Regions from separate parts of the Pseudomonas sp. NPDC078700 genome, predicted to be linked through region 2. Evidence: riboswitches for the same ligand, from Rfam matches in the RefSeq annotation. Region 2 holds a riboswitch; the other holds the start of a gene.
What was found. Region 2 has a riboswitch for cobalamin ahead of cobO (cob(I)yrinic acid a,c-diamide adenosyltransferase). Riboswitches for the same ligand answer to the same signal wherever they lie in the genome.

Region 1: linked by a shared signal. The riboswitch ahead of ACIGCM_RS17715 (TonB-dependent receptor domain-containing protein) and the one ahead of cobO (cob(I)yrinic acid a,c-diamide adenosyltransferase) in region 2 are both predicted to bind cobalamin.

What each region holds. Positions count from the first base shown of each region.
Region 1 is NZ_JBITUI010000005.1:55,816-63,498, forward strand. It holds gene ACIGCM_RS17710 (APC family permease) at 1-488, shown strand, start outside; gene ACIGCM_RS17715 (TonB-dependent receptor domain-containing protein) at 634-2,556, opposite strand; cobalamin riboswitch at 2,651-2,869, opposite strand; gene dxs (1-deoxy-D-xylulose-5-phosphate synthase) at 2,904-4,805, opposite strand; gene ACIGCM_RS17725 (carboxyl transferase domain-containing protein) at 4,943-7,683, opposite strand, start outside.
Region 2 is NZ_JBITUI010000002.1:795,017-802,699, reverse strand. It holds gene cobN (cobaltochelatase subunit CobN) at 1-1,840, opposite strand, end outside; gene cobW (cobalamin biosynthesis protein CobW) at 1,844-2,908, opposite strand; gene ACIGCM_RS09480 (DUF1636 family protein) at 2,927-3,289, opposite strand; gene ACIGCM_RS09475 (ABC transporter ATP-binding protein) at 3,286-4,074, opposite strand; gene ACIGCM_RS09470 (FecCD family ABC transporter permease) at 4,071-5,081, opposite strand; gene ACIGCM_RS09465 (ABC transporter substrate-binding protein) at 5,078-5,923, opposite strand; gene cobO (cob(I)yrinic acid a,c-diamide adenosyltransferase) at 5,923-6,528, opposite strand; cobalamin riboswitch at 6,706-6,916, opposite strand; gene ACIGCM_RS09455 (energy-coupling factor ABC transporter permease) at 7,210-7,683, opposite strand, start outside.

The DNA.
Region 1 (7,683 bases), on a different contig from region 2:
GGATTCTGACCAGCTGGAATGCATTTCTAATCGGCGGGTCGCGTGCGGTGTATGCCATGGCCGAAGCCAAAATGCTGCCCGCGTTCTTGGCCAAATTGCACCCCACTTACAAAACCCCGGTCAATGCGATTTTATTGATTGGTGCGCTTTCGATAGTTGCCCCTTTATTCGGCCGCCAGGCGATGGTGTGGCTGGTCGATGCTGGCGGTCTGGGTATCGTGGTTGCCTATTCGATGGTGGCGCTGTCTTTTATTGTGCTGCGTAAAAAAGAACCTGAGATGGAGCGCCCGTTTCGCGCCGGAAAAGGCCCATGGGTGGGGTATGTTGCGCTGATTTTATCCCTCGGCTTGGTGCTGCTTTACACCCCCATTGCACCTTCGGCATTGTTGCCAATCGAATGGGTTCTGGTGGGTGGCTGGTCGGCTGTAGGGCTCGCGTTTTATGTCTATTCGCGCAAGGTCTACGGTGTCGTCGACATCAAGCATTGATAGGTTTGCATCGACGGCTGTCGATTGTCACGGGGGGGCTAGTTTTTTCGGCCACCCTTTGCTGCCAATGATTTCCGCTTGATTTCGATACCGCGGTGGTCAAGCTTCACCTTGACCACCTGGCTACGCTTCTTTGGCGGCGTTGTTAGAGCTGCGGTGTCCAGGTCATTGAAACCAACGCGGTGCGCCCAGCTTCCTCGTAGTGGAAGGGGACTTGAGCGAAGGTGGTGCTATCGAAGGCTGTGCCGTTGGCCTGGTAGTAGTCATGGTCAAGCAGGTTGTCCAGCTTCAGATCAAAGCGCAGGTCGTTGGGGGCATTCCAGCCCGCACGCAGGCCCAGCACGCCGTAGCCCGGTATCTCTTGGCTATTGGCCAGGTCGTTGTAACTATGGCTGGCCACTAGCCAACTCGCGCCGACATTGAACTGACCGAAACTGCGGTCTATATCCGCCGTGAAGGTGTTTTCTGGACGACGGCTCAGGCGTTTGCCGTTGTTACCGCTGCCGCTGCTATTGCGCGCATCGACCAAGCTGTAGCCGAGGCTGGTGTGCCAGCCGAAAATTTGTTGTTTAAGCCCAATTTCCAGGCCGTGGATGGTCGCTTCATCAATATTTTCCGGGCGGAAGGCATCGATGCTGTTTGACTGATTGCCGTCCAGTGCATTGTTGGTGACGATCGCGTCTTCAATGCGGGTGTGGTAAGCGGAGATTTCCAATGAGCTGGTCGGCGACAAGCGCGAGCGCCACTGCAGCTCATAGCTGCGCGCCGTCTCCGGTTGTAAATCTGGGTTGCTATACACCGTACAACCAAAGCCGGGGAAACAATCGTCTGGGTAATACAGATCATTAAAGGTTGGCGCGCGGAAGGACTCGCTGTATGACGCAATCAAGTCGTTATCGTTATTCACGTGCCAAGTGAAGGCCGCATTCCAGCTGTTCTCGCTCCCAAAGGCTTCATTGTCATCATGACGCAGGCCGAGCTCAGTGCCGAACAGGTCGTTGTCATACCGGTGCTGAATAAATGCTGCTTTATTCCAGCGCGAGTTTTCGTTGAAGTCTGTCGAGCTGTTGAGGCGGTCTTCGTACCAGTCCAAGCCGAGCATCAGTTGTTGCTGCTCAGCAAACTCAATGGTGTTAAGCCAGCTGGCTTGGTCGCGGTAGGTATTGAATACTGAGCCGCCATAAGGGTCGTGCGACGTTTGGCGGTTCTCGGTATGACCCAGCTCTAGGCGTGACGTCCAGTTTTCGTTCAATTGCGCTTGCACATAAGCGCTGCCAGTGGATTCTTCAAAGTCAGTGTCGGCGGCCTGGGTCGGTGACAAGCTGTAGTCGTATTCACTCTGCCCGGACTGACGCAGCAGGTTAATACCGGCTTCAAGCCTGTCATTAAAGTTATGCGACAGGCTGAGGTTGAAGCCTTTGTTGCGATAGGCACTGTCTTCGCTGCCGATTAGATTGGTGCGCTCAAAGCCATCGGTTTCATCCAGCGAGGCTCCTAAGTCGAAGCGGGTCTGTTCGTCGCCGCCCGACAATCCCAGGCTGCGCTGCCAAGTGCCATAGGTGCCGTAACCTACTTTAAGGCGCGGGTGCAGGCCTTGTTCACCGCTGCGGGTAAAAATCTGAATGACGCCACCAATGGCGTCTGAACCATAGAGCGCTGAGCGGCTGCCACGAACCACTTCGATGCGCTCGATTTGATCAAGGTTGAGTTGTTCGAGGCTGGCTGTTCCGCTGGAACTGCCGGCAATGCGCTGGCCGTTGACCAACACCAAGCTTTGCGCTGTCGAAGTGCCGCGAATAAATATCCCGCTGAGTGAGCCGCTACCGCCACTGCGTTGGACGCTGACACCCGGCGTGCGAGCGAGTAAGTCAAGCACGTCACCGGCTTGTAGGCGTTCGATGTCTTTGCGTTCATAGACAGTGATAGCGGCGGTGGCTTTGCTGATCGGCTCTGCCTGACGGCCCGAGGTAATAACCAGAGGCGTGGCCTGATAAGGCTCGGCTGATTGAGCGGCCGTGGCCAGGCATGGGGCCATAGTGAGCGCCAAGTAAATGCGGGAAAACTTCATTAAACAACCTCAAAAGTACAATGCTTTTGAGGAGGGCAGGGACAAGCGCTGGCCAACAGAGACCCGCACTTGACGGTGATGCCCTCCGCAACACCAGTCAAAATTGCAACGAGGCAGGTCTCCGGGCTGCCGACAGCGTTTTTCACCTTCCCGGGCTAACCCAGTGGTTGTCGAAAAACGCTGTGCTGGGCTCAAGGGCTCAGCACTGTCGGTTACCGTTGCGGGGGCAGCGCAGGCATTGTCATAGACGCACCTGCTTCCCTTTTCACGCTGCGCCTTGCGGCTGACAGCGACCTCGGTCAATCACGATAAAACCCATTACCGAGTTTGCGGCAATGGGTTAGTTATTACTTGATAACAGCCAAACGCTGACGAATTGCCTGCTCGATACCCTTTGCATCAAGGCCGCATTCGGCAAGCATTTGTGACGGTTTGGCATGCTCGACGTAGAGGTCGGGCAGGCCAAGGTGGAGCACTGGCTTGAGCACATTTTCCTGTGCCAGAAACTCGCTGACTGCACTGCCAGCGCCGCCCATGATGCTGTTTTCTTCAATGGTTACCAGCAGTTCATGGCTGGCAGCTAGCTGGCGGATCAACGCCTCATCGATAGGCTTGACGAAGCGCATGTCGACAACAGTCGCATCCAGTGTTTCAGCGGCTTTCAAGGCTTCACTCAGTTGCACGCCGAATACCAGCATTGCCGTGCCGCTGCCTTGCCGACGGACAACGCCTTTGCCGATTTCCAACGGCTCAAGCCCGGCTTCAATGGTCGCGCCAGGGCCCGTGCCGCGTGGATAGCGCACAGCCGCGGGGCCGTCAAACAGGTGGCCGGTGGTAAGCATGCGGCGCAATTCGTTCTCATCGCTTGGGGTCATCACCAGCATGCCGGGGATGCAGCGCAAGTAGGTGATATCGAAGCTGCCCGCATGGGTCGGCCCGTCTTCACCCACTAAACCTGCGCGGTCAATGGCGAACAATACGTCGAGGTGCTGCACCGCAACGTCGTGAATCAGTTGATCATAGGCGCGTTGCAAGAAGGTCGAGTAGATCGCGACAACTGGCTTGCTGCCCTCACAGGCCATGCCCGCAGCGAGCGTAACCGCGTGCTGTTCAGCGATAGCCGTATCAAAGTAGCGGTCTGGGTATTGCTCGCTAAAGGCAACCAGATCGGAACCTTCTTTCATCGCCGGGGTGATGCCGAGCAGGCGCGAGTCTTGCGCTGCCATGTCACACAGCCACTGACCAAATACACTGGAGTACTTAGGGCCAGAAGGTTTTTTTGCGGCGGTTTGCGCAGCAGGACGATTGACCGGCTCAAGCTTGGTGATGGCGTGGTAACCAATGGGATCCGCCTCTGCCGGGGCGAAGCCTTTACCTTTTTTGGTGATGACATGCAGGAACTGCGGGCCTTCCAGGTCGCGCATATTGCGCAGCGTGGCCAGCATAGTTGGCAGGTCATGGCCATCAATTGGGCCAATGTAATTCCAGCCGAGTTCTTCAAACAGGGTGCCCGGAACCAGCATGCCTTTGGCGTGCTCTTCGGTTTTACGGGCGATTTCCCACGCGCCGGGAAGGCGCGAGAGTACTTTCTTGCTGCCTTCACGCATGCTTGCGTAGGTGCGGCTGGAAAGGATTTTCGCCAGATAATTCGACAGCCCGCCGACGTTGCGCGAGATCGACATGTCGTTGTCGTTGAGCACCACCAGCATATTGGCTTTAAGGTCAGAGGCATGGTTCAACGCTTCGAACGCCATGCCTGCAGTCAGTGCGCCATCACCTATGACGGCAACACTTTTACGGTTGCTACCCTGTATCTTGGCGGCAACCGCCATGCCCAGCGCTGCACTGATTGAGGTGCTTGAGTGGCCGACGCCAAAGGTGTCGTATTCGCTTTCGCTGCGGCGTGGAAAGGCAGCAACGCCGTCTTTTTGCCGCAAGGTGCTCATGCGCTCGCGGCGACCGGTCAGGATTTTATGCGGATAGGCTTGATGGCCAACATCCCATACCAAACGGTCATCTGGAGTATCAAACACGTAATGCAGAGCAATTGTCAGCTCGACCACGCCTAAGCCCGCACCGAAGTGACCACCGGTCTGGCCGACGGTGTAGAGCAAGTATTGGCGCAGTTCGTCGGCCAGGGTTTCCAGCTCGGCCTCACCCAATCGGCGCAGCTCGGTCGGCGTATTCGCACGGTCAAGCAAAGGCGTCAGCGGGCGTTCGCGGGGAATCTCTTGGAAAGTCGTCGGCATCAGGCGAATCGTTATTAATACAAAGATGCGCCAGTTTACCCGAAGCCCCGTGCAGTACCCAAATAAGAAGTGGCCAATCAGCACCTGTCTCTACCCCCAAGCCAGCACGCTGCTGGCTTGGGGGCGTAGTTTAGGCATCACCAGGTGTCGATAAAGCCACGTTTTTGAGGGTTATTTGCAGGCGCAGGCGTTGAGTTGAGGCCGCGAGTCAACCAGCTACGGGTTTGTTCAGGGTCAATTACCGCATCAATCTCAAGGAAGCTTGCCATATTGATCGCCTTGCCATTGGCATACGCCTTGGCGACCAGCTTGTCGAAGAGTTGCTGGCGCGCTTGATCTGACTCAGCCGCTGCCAACTCTTTGGCAAAGCCTAAGCGAACAGCACCTTCAAGGCCCATCGCACCGAATTCGCCACTGGGCCAGGCAACCGTAAACAGCGGTGAATGGAAGCTGCCAGCTGCCATCGCTTGTGCGCCCAACCCATAACCTTTGCGCAGAACGATGGTAAAGAACGGTACGCTGAGACTGGCAGCGGCGACAAACATGCGTGAGACGTGGCGCACTGTGGCTTGTTGCTCTGCTTGGGGTCCGACCATAAAGCCAGGGGTGTCGCACAACGACACCAGGGGAATGTCAAAGGCATTGCACAGCTGCATAAAGCGCGCGGCTTTGTCCCCGCTCACGGCATCAATGGCACCGCCCAAATGGGCAGGATTGTTGGCAAGCAAGCCAAATGGCTGACCTTCGATGCGGATGAATGCGGTGATCATGCCCGGTGCAAACTCGCGGCGCAGTTCCAGTACCGAGTCGTGGTCGGCAAGGGTTTCAATGACGTGGCGAATGTCATACACGCGCAAGCGATTCTCAGGAATCAAATGGCGCAATTGGCGTTGATCAGCGCAGTGCCAAGTGCTTAGCGCACCTTGAAAATAACCGAGGTATTGTTTGGCGACACGCACTGCCTGGGCTTCATCCTCGACCAGCAGGTCAATCACCCCATTGGGGCTCTGTACGCTGGTAGGGCCGACTTGCTCTGCGCTAAAGCTGCCCAGCCCGCCGCCTTCAATCATCGCTGGTCCGGCCATGCCAATGCTGGCGTTGCGAGTGGCAATGATCACATCGCAGCAGCCCAGCAATGCGGCATTCCCCGCAAAGCAGCGGCCAGACACCACACCGACCAACGGGACCAAGCCAGAGAGCTTGGCCATGCCGACAAAGGTGTGGCAGTCGAGCCCGGCAACGCCAACGAAGTCGGTGTCGCCAGGGCGGCCGCCACCGCCTTCGGCAAACAGCACCAAGGGTAAGCGCCATTGCTCGGCCAGTTGCAGCATGCGATCGGTTTTCTTGTGATTCATGACCCCTTGGGTGCCTGCAAATACTGTGTAGTCGTAGGCGATTGCCATGCAGCGCGCGGCTTTATTGCCGAACAACTCTGCGTTTACGGTGCCGGTGCCTGCAACCAAGCCGTCGGCAGGGCTTTGTTCAATGAGCTCATCCAGCGAGCGTCGACGCCGTTGTGCCGCAATGGCCAGCGCGCCGTATTCACTAAAACTGCCATGATCAAGCAAATCTGCAAGGTTTTCCCGAGTGGTGCGTTGTTGGGTTTTGCGCCGCTTGGCGACTGCGTGGGGGCGTCGTTCATCGCGGGTGATGGCGTGGCGCTCAAGCACCTCGCCAAGGTCTGCACGGATATGCTCAAGATCGACACCTTCTTCATTGAGCAACTGCTCATCGGCGATATGCGCAGGTTCGATAAACAAAAGCGCCGCCCCTTGAGTGACGATAGTGCCGGGCTCTACCGCGAGGCTATGGACAATGCCGCTTTGCTCGGCCTTGACCTCGAACTCCATCTTCATAGCCTCCAGCACAGCAATGGTTCGCCCCTTGGCAACGCTATCGCCAGTGTCGACTTCCAGGCTGATGACCACGCCGCTGCTTGGTGCTTTTAGCGCCTCGCAGCCATGTGGCACTTGGTTGGCGGCAACAGGGCTGTCTGATGAGCTGGGACAGTGACTGAAATACAGGTGCGGGTGGGCACCGCTCTGGGCGTTGAGCAACGTCGTTAACTGGCTTTCGACAAAGCGTGTGTTGACCTGGTTGAGCGCCACTTCGGGTCGCTGTATCAAAGCTTGCAGCAGGCTGATCGAGTGGCTCACGCCTTCGATATTGAACTCACACAATGCACGGTAGGCTTTGCGTAAAGAACTTGGATAATCCGCTGCATGCACGATTAGTTTGGCCAGCAAGGAGTCGTAGTTCGGGCTGACGTTGTAGCCGGGATAGCCGTAGCCATCAACACGAAGTCCCGGACCGCTGGGTGGTTGATAGGCGCTTAGAATGCCGGCTGCCGGATGCGTGTTGCCCTCGGTATCAAGGGTTTCCAGGTTGATTCGTAGTTGCACCGCGCAGCCATTAATCTGCGGCGGTTGCAGCAGGTTAAGGTCGCCCAGTGAGTAGCCCATGGCCAGTTTGATTTGGCATTGCAGCAGGTCAACGCCAGTGATTTGCTCGGTAATGGTGTGCTCAACCTGAATGCGCGGGTTGGCCTCCATGAAGTAGAACTGTTCAGGTTGGTCGTTATCGAGCAGGAACTCGAAGGTGCCTATACCTTGATAGTTGACGGCGCTGGCCAGTTTTAGTGCGGCATCGATCATGTGCTTGCGGGTGGTTGGCGGCAGGTCCGGACTCGGTGCGATTTCGATGATTTTTTGCTGGCGACGTTGCAGGCTGCAATCACGCTCCCACAGATGACTGACCGCGCCGCTGCCATCGCCTAATACTTGAATTTCGATGTGCCGGGCGTTGCTGACCAGTTGTTCGATGTACAGCGAGTCAATGCCAAATGCGCTGCGGGCTTCGGATTGGCAGCGCTTGAACG
Region 2 (7,683 bases):
GGGTCAAGGGCGGCATCAGGTGATCAATAATCACTGCCTGAGTCCTGCGTTTGGCTTGGCTGCCCTCACCCGGGTCATTAACGATAAAGGGATAAAGGTGCGGCATAGGCCCGAAAATCAGATCCGGCCAGCAGTTTTCGCTGAGCGCCACGCTCTTGCCCGGCAGCCATTCCAGATTACCGTGCTTACCGACATGGACGATTGCGTCACAGCCCCAACTGCGCCGCAACCACAGGTAGAACGCCAGATAATAGTGCGGCGGAGCCAGGTCCGGGTCGTGATAGTTGGCATAGGCGTCGAGCTGATAGCCTCGTGCAGGCTGGATGCCCACAAACACATTGCCCATGCGTAATCCGGCAATCATAAAGCGGCCCTGACGGAGCATGGGATCGGCCTCGGCAGCCCCCCAGCGCTCGATAATGGCGTTGCGATTGACCTCAGGCAGATCAGCAAAAAACGCCAAGTAATCAGCCAACGCCAGACTCTGCTGAGCCGGACGCAAGGCCCATTGCTCAGCGTCGTTGGTGATCCCCTGTTGCAGCAGACGCATGAGGGCATCACCGTCTTCAGGGATATTCTCAACCCGATAATTCTGCTCATGCAAACGCTGGAGGATGCCAATCATCGAGGCTGGTGTATCCAGCCCGACACCGTTGCCAAGGCGGCCTTCACGGGTTGGATAGTTGGCCAGAATCAACGCCAGTCGCTTGTCGGCATTGGCCAAGCCACGCAACCGACACCAGCGCTGCGCCAACTCGCTGACGAAGGCAATGCGCCCGGCCTCGGGTTGATACTCCACGATATCGGTTTGGGTCAGCTCACTGCGCTGACCAAGCCCTTTGAAGCTGATTGCACGCGTGATAATCCGTCCATCAACCTCAGGCAGCGCCACATGCATGGCCATGTCTCGCGGCTGCAAGCCATGTGCATCAGCACGCCAACTGGCCTCATTACCACCGCAAAGCACTACTTGCAGTACCGGGATATCCCCCACTAAAGCATGATCGCCAGGATCATCCATCGCCGAGGCGGCAAAGGCGGTGGTATTGAGAATCAGCGCCACACTCTGCTCAGTACAGAGTTGCCGCAAAGCCTCCAGGCAGTGGCCATCTTTCAGCGACAGCAATGCAATCGGTAGCGGGTTCAGACCATGGGCCAACAGGCTATCGCACAGCGCGGCGAACACCTTGGTATTGCCCGCCTGTAAATGCGCTCGATAAAACAGTACTGCAACACAGGGCGCATCTGCCAGCCAACGTGCCTGAACATCTTCCAGCACCGCGACATCGCGCTGCGAATCAAACAGCGCGAATGGCGGCAGCGCTCGCGGCGGCAATGGTTGGGCCGACAGTTGGAAAAACTGCGCGCCGATAAACCGATACAGCTCACGGGCGTTGCCCGGTCCGCCTTCGCGCAGATAGCGCCAAAGCTGATGACAAACCGCCGGCGCCACAGTGCTCAGCGCCGTAAGGTTGTGATCCTCGGTCATATCGCCAGAGAACATTGCCAGCGCAATGCCCTTGCGCTGGCACAGGCTGACCAACTGCTCAGTCCCGTAGGGCCAATAACTCTCGCCGCCCAAGTGATCGATGACTATCAAGCGCGCGTGCTGCAGCACCTGATCCAGATACAAATCGATCGACGCATGCTGGCGCAGGTGCAGCAGGTTCGCCAAACGCACAGACGGAAAATCCGCCTGTGGACAGGCCGCTGCCAGCAACGCCAGCGTCGTATCGGCGGCGCTGAGGATGACAATATCGGCAGGGTCTTGTTCGACCGTGGTGAGGGTCGCACCGCTGTCATCGACGTATCCACCGGGCAGCGCGGTCAGCATATGCATCGCTTAACCTTCGACCACCGCGGCCTGTAACGCTTGCTCCAGAGCCGCTGAGTCAAGGTTCTGGCCAATCAGAACCAAGCGCGTGACAGGGGTTTCATCCGCAGCCCAACGACGGTCGAAATATGCATCAAACCGTTGGCCTACACCTTGTACAACCAAGCGCATTGGCTTGTCGGCAAGAGCCACGAACCCTTTGATACGAAACAATGTGTGCTGCTCAACAAGGTCGTGCAAGACGCTAAGCAGACGCTCACGGTCTACCACAGGCAAATTGACGACCACTGAGTCGAACTGGTCATGGTCGTGGTCGTGCTCATCACCTTCACCGTGATCGTGATGGCTCTGACGCTGGTCAATGGTTGTCTCCGAGGCGCTGGATAATCCAAGGATCAAATCAAGATCGAGTCGCCCCTGATGACTGGTGACCAGCTTGACCTGTGCCGGAACTTCCTCACGCACCAAGGCTTCGACGCGCGCCACGGACTCAGCATCGGTCAGATCAGTCTTACTCAGAACCACCAAATCGGCGGCCAGCAACTGGTCTTCGAACAGCTCGTGCAAAGGCGACTCGTGATCAAGGTTCGGATCGGCACGACGTTGCTCGTCAACCGCTTGAGGGTTGGCGGCAAACTGACCGGAAGCGGCAGCTGGCACGTCGACCAGGGTAACCACCGCATCGACGGTGCAAGCGTTCTTGATTTCTGGCCAGTTGAACGCCTGTACCAAGGGTTTAGGCAACGCCAGGCCGCTGGTTTCGATGAGGATATGATCGATGTGATCACGACGCTCGATCAGCTCACGCATCACCGGGTAGAACTCTTCCTGAACGGTGCAACACACACAACCGTTGGACAATTCGTACAGTTGGCCAGCGCTCTCGGCAGCCTCATCATCACAGCCGATACCACAACCACGCAGAATGTCGCCATCAATCCCCAACTCGCCAAACTCGTTGACGATAACCGCAATGCGCCGGCCATTGGCATTATCCAGAATGTGACGCAGCAAGGTAGTTTTACCGCTACCGAGAAAGCCTGTGACAATAGTGACGGGGATCTTGGCGGACATAACAAGCACTCCAGTGAGTCAGTCTTCGAGCACGGGAATTCGTGCGATAAATTTACCTTTGATACCGCTCGGCCAATTGCGAAATGGGACCTGACCGGTTTCAGAAAGTTGGTACTGGCGGGCGTAATCAAGCAGTGCCGTAGCCGCCTCAGGCTCGGCCTGAAAATCACCGAGTACGTAGGTGATTTTGCCGGGCGCGCGTAACAGTCCTGCGCAATGCCGCTGGCAAGCCATCAGGCAGCGAGTGCGCTGAATGCGCAGTTCATCGTCAGCCTTGAGCTGACGCTCGACCTCACGAACAAAGCGGGCACCGGGCCGCTCTGCCTCAGGCTGGGCAGCGTCGTACCCACAGGTCTCGCAAAGCGTCAACGTGACGGTCATGGATGTTCCTCATCAGGGCGACAGGTCCAGGGCAACACAAACGCTTCCTGCTCATGCTCGCCAAGCATTGCGTGCACGCGGTACACCTGTTGCAGATTCTTGGGGGTAAGCACTTGGCGCGGGGGGCCATAAGCAATCAGGTTGCCGTGGTCGAGTAATAACAGGCGGTCGCAAAAGCGGCTGGCCAGAGTAAGGTCATGCAGAACCACCAGCGCGCTGCGACCTTGGGTGCATTGGCGGCGTAACAGCGCCATGACATTTAGCTGATGAAATGGATCGAGCGCAGCGACTGGTTCATCGGCGAGCAACAGTGGGCAACCAACCGCCAAGGCCCGAGCCAACCGAGCACGGGCGCGTTCGCCACCGGATAACTGATCAAATCGTCGCGCAACTAATCCGCTCAAGCCCATCTGCGTGATAGCGGCGTCGACTGCTTGCGCATCGTCGGCACTGCTGCGCTGCCATGGCGACCGGTGGGGCAAGCGGCCGAGCGCCACGTAATCACGCAACAACAGGGGCCAGCCACTGCTGTCACCTTGCCCAAGGTAAGCCAGACGCAGAGCACGCTGGCGAGGGGTCAGGGTTTGCAACACCACTGCATCCTGCTCGATCAGCCCGGAGTAAGGCATCAAGTGAGCAATGGCCTTGAGCAAACTACTTTTGCCCGCGCCATTGGGGCCAATAATGCCCAGCAACTCACCCGCAGCCAGCGCGAACGACAGATCATTGACCCGGTTTTTACCGTCAATCGCAACGCTTAGCTGTTCAATGCGTAAGCCGCTCATGATGCAACCAACCGTTGACGCAGCAACAGAACAAGAAAGAACGGTGCGCCCAGTAAAGCGGTCACCACACCCAGCATCAGTTCCTGTTCACCACTGACCACACGCAGCAAGATATCAGCGGCCAGCAACAGCACAGCGCCGCCAAGGGCACTACTTAATAGCAAGCGTGAGGGGTGGTAACCGACCCATTTTCGCAGCAGATGTGGCACCACTAGGCCAATAAACCCAATAGCGCCGGTCACCGCTACACTGGCGCCAACGCACAGCGCTGTGCCGAGAATGATCTGCCCCCGCAAACGCGGCAGGCTGACCCCGAGGCTGCTGGCCTCGTCCTCGCCAAGGGTCAACGCATCCAGTTGCGGGCCACAGGCCAGCAGCAATAAAACACCTGCCGCAATAAATGGCAGGCACAGGCGGATATCCGCGAAGCTGCGGTCACTCAACGACCCCATCAGCCAGAGTACGATGTCCTGCATATCGGTTGGATTGGGTGCCAGGCTGATGGCTAATGATGTGAGTGCCGAGCACAAGGCAGACAGCGCGATACCAGCAAGAATCAGGGTGAGATTACTCGCACGACGACGCGCAATCAGATAAAGCACCAAGGTTGCCAGTGCTGCGCAACTCATGGCCGCAACCGGGAGCAACCAAGCACTGAATGCAGTAAGCCCGTAGTACAAACACACCACCGCACCCAAACTGGCGCTGGAGCTGACGCCAAGCAAACCGGGTTCAGCCAAGGGATTGCGCAGCAGCCCTTGAAGGGCGGCACCCGCGGCACCCAGCGAAAGCCCTACCAGGATTGCCAGAATGACCCGCGGCAGACGAATCTGGTTAACGATAATCTGATGCTGCACGGCAACATCGGCCAGATCAGCGCTGGAATCTGCCGACCGCAGCAGGGCTCCAGCAACATCTGCGAGGCCAAGCGGCACGGCACCAATGGTCAACGACAGCAGAAACAACCCCAGCAGGATTACCAGCAGCAATGCGTTTAAGCGGCTCATTGCTGCCCCAACTGCAGCGCAGTCAGCGCAGTCAGCGCATCGATCTGCGCTGCTAAACGCTCGGCACTGAAGATCAGTTGCCAATCACTGCAACCCCAGCGATTGCCTTCAACCTGCAACACCGGACGGGTCGCTGTCAGTTGCTGCAGGAACGGGTGGCGCGAAAACGCTGACTTGGCATAACCTCGATCGATCGGCATGTCGGCACTGACGAAGACATCGGGCGGCTGGCGCACCAAGTCTTCCAGATTAAACCGTCCCCAACCGCTGCGCCCCAACGCGGCTTGATGGTTGATTACTCCCACCGCTTGAAACACGGTATCGACATAGGTGTCGCGCCCGGCACTGCCACCGTTAGGCCGCAGATACAGCGCACGCAGCGGTCGGGGATGTTGCTTGAGTCGATCAAGCCGCGCCTGGACGTCAGCAAGCAGCGCCTCACCCTCTTCTACGCGCCCTAGTTTTGCCGCAACCAGCCGCGTACTGGCGAAGATCTGCGCCCAGGTAGTGGGGTATGGCACCACCACGACCTCGATGCCATGCTGACGCAATAACTCAGCTTGATTGTGGCTTTGCCAGCGCCTTGAAGCGAGGACCAGGTCCGGGTGCAGCGCAATGATTTCCTCGCTGCTGGCATGATTCACCGGCACCCTTTGTGCCTGTCCGGCCATCGAGGACAACTGCGGGTCACGGCTCTTGCTCGACACCGACAACAATTGCTCTGGCGCAGCAAGGCGCAACGCCAACATATCGGCACACTGATTAGTCGAGACCACTCGCGGCAGCGCTGCCGATACGCCAGGCACGCAGAGTACTGCAACCAAAACGAGCCAGGCTCGCATCAGAAATCAATGCCCATCTGCGCCCGGACACCCTGTTTATAGGCATGTTTAACGTCGCGGATTTCACTGACGGTGTCTGCCAGCTCAACCAACTCGGGCTTAGCCGCGCGACCGGTGATGATAACGCTCTGCAGTGGCGGACGCGCCCGAATCGCCTCCAGCACCATTGAGGTGTCGAGGTAGTTGTATTTGAGCATGTAAGTCAGCTCATCGAGCAGCACCAGATTCAAACTGGGGTCCTGCAACATCTTTGCAGCATGTGCCCAGGCTTCATCGGCTGCCGCCTTGTCCTGATCCCAGTCTTGGGTGTTCCAAGTGAAACCGGTTGCCATGGCGTGGTACTCAACCAATGGCGCATGCTGACGCAAATAGGTGATCTCGCCGGATGCCTGAGTGCCTTTGATAAACTGCACCACACCAGCGCGATGACCATAGCCAAGCGCGCGGTACAAAGTCCCGAAGGCTGAAGTGGTTTTACCCTTGCCATTACCGGTGATCAGAATAACGATGCCCCGCTCTTCTTGGGCACGTTCGATACCGGCATCGACCACGGCCTTCTTACGTTGCATCCGCTCATTGTGGCTGCGTTTTTTGTCATCATCGATCACTTGGCGACACTCCTGAAATCAGAAAATGCGCACGCGACTAGGCGCACACAATTCAACGGAGCGCAGCAACAGGGGATGGCAGGACGTGGCAATGCCAAGACCTGAAAGACAACTACTGGAAATATTTGCCCGCGAAGGCAATACACAGCATCGGCAAACCCACACCCCGGGGTACGCACCTATTGTCGATCAGGCCGGTCTTCTGGCTCGCCTTCATTCGCTAATCGCACCTTCCCGGTTGCCCAGTGGTATATCGCGATTGCATCAGGCTCTACAGCAGCGGGGGCTGCGCCGGAATACGCCATGTTTAACCATGCGATCACCGGACTTCCCGTTTCACCCGTTGCGCGGTTGCGCTCGGGGCACCTGTTCGATGCCACGCAGAGTACCCGAGTCGCCTATGCACGGCAACCGTTCAACAGGGCGTGACAGCTGGATCGAACGCCTCTTACAAAGGCGATTTCAGCTAGATCGAAGAATTGCACCCAGCAGCCATCGACTCGCAATTGGCAAGCATCGCAATCAAGTGATTGGGCTGTGCGCTAGCACCCGACGTGAGCGCTCGGTGCACGCGCAAAAATACAGCGCGACACCTGTCGGTCTTCAACCAGACAGGCATCAATCAAGCGTTCACTGCATGGCGCCAAGCATCCGCCTGAGCGCCGCAGGACTCACCCTTTAAGCAGGTTGATGCAGGCGCACATTAAACGCCGGACCACTGCTGTAACGGGCTAATGCCTTGGCACCGGCCAACACCGCCAGATCAATCAAGGGCTCGACAATAATCACCGTCATGTACGCCAAGCCAAAGGTGCCAACGCTGGCAAGGTTTTCCACACTAAAGCCGTGACCATAGAATGCCCAAAACGCGACCCACAGAACGATGCCACCCTGATACGCCGTCGACAGCGCCAGCACTTGACTGTAACGGGTGTCTACGTAGGCCGTGCTTTGCGGAATGATCCGTTGAGCCAAGGCATTAATCGCCCATAGCGGCACCAGTAACGTGGTCACATTCATGCCGTATTGAGGCAAGTCGAAAGGGGCAAAAAATACACCCTGGATCAACAAGCCAGCAGCCAGCCCAATCGCCGAGGCACCGGCACCAAACACCAATAACAGTGTAGAGCCCAGAATCAGGTGAACCTCTGA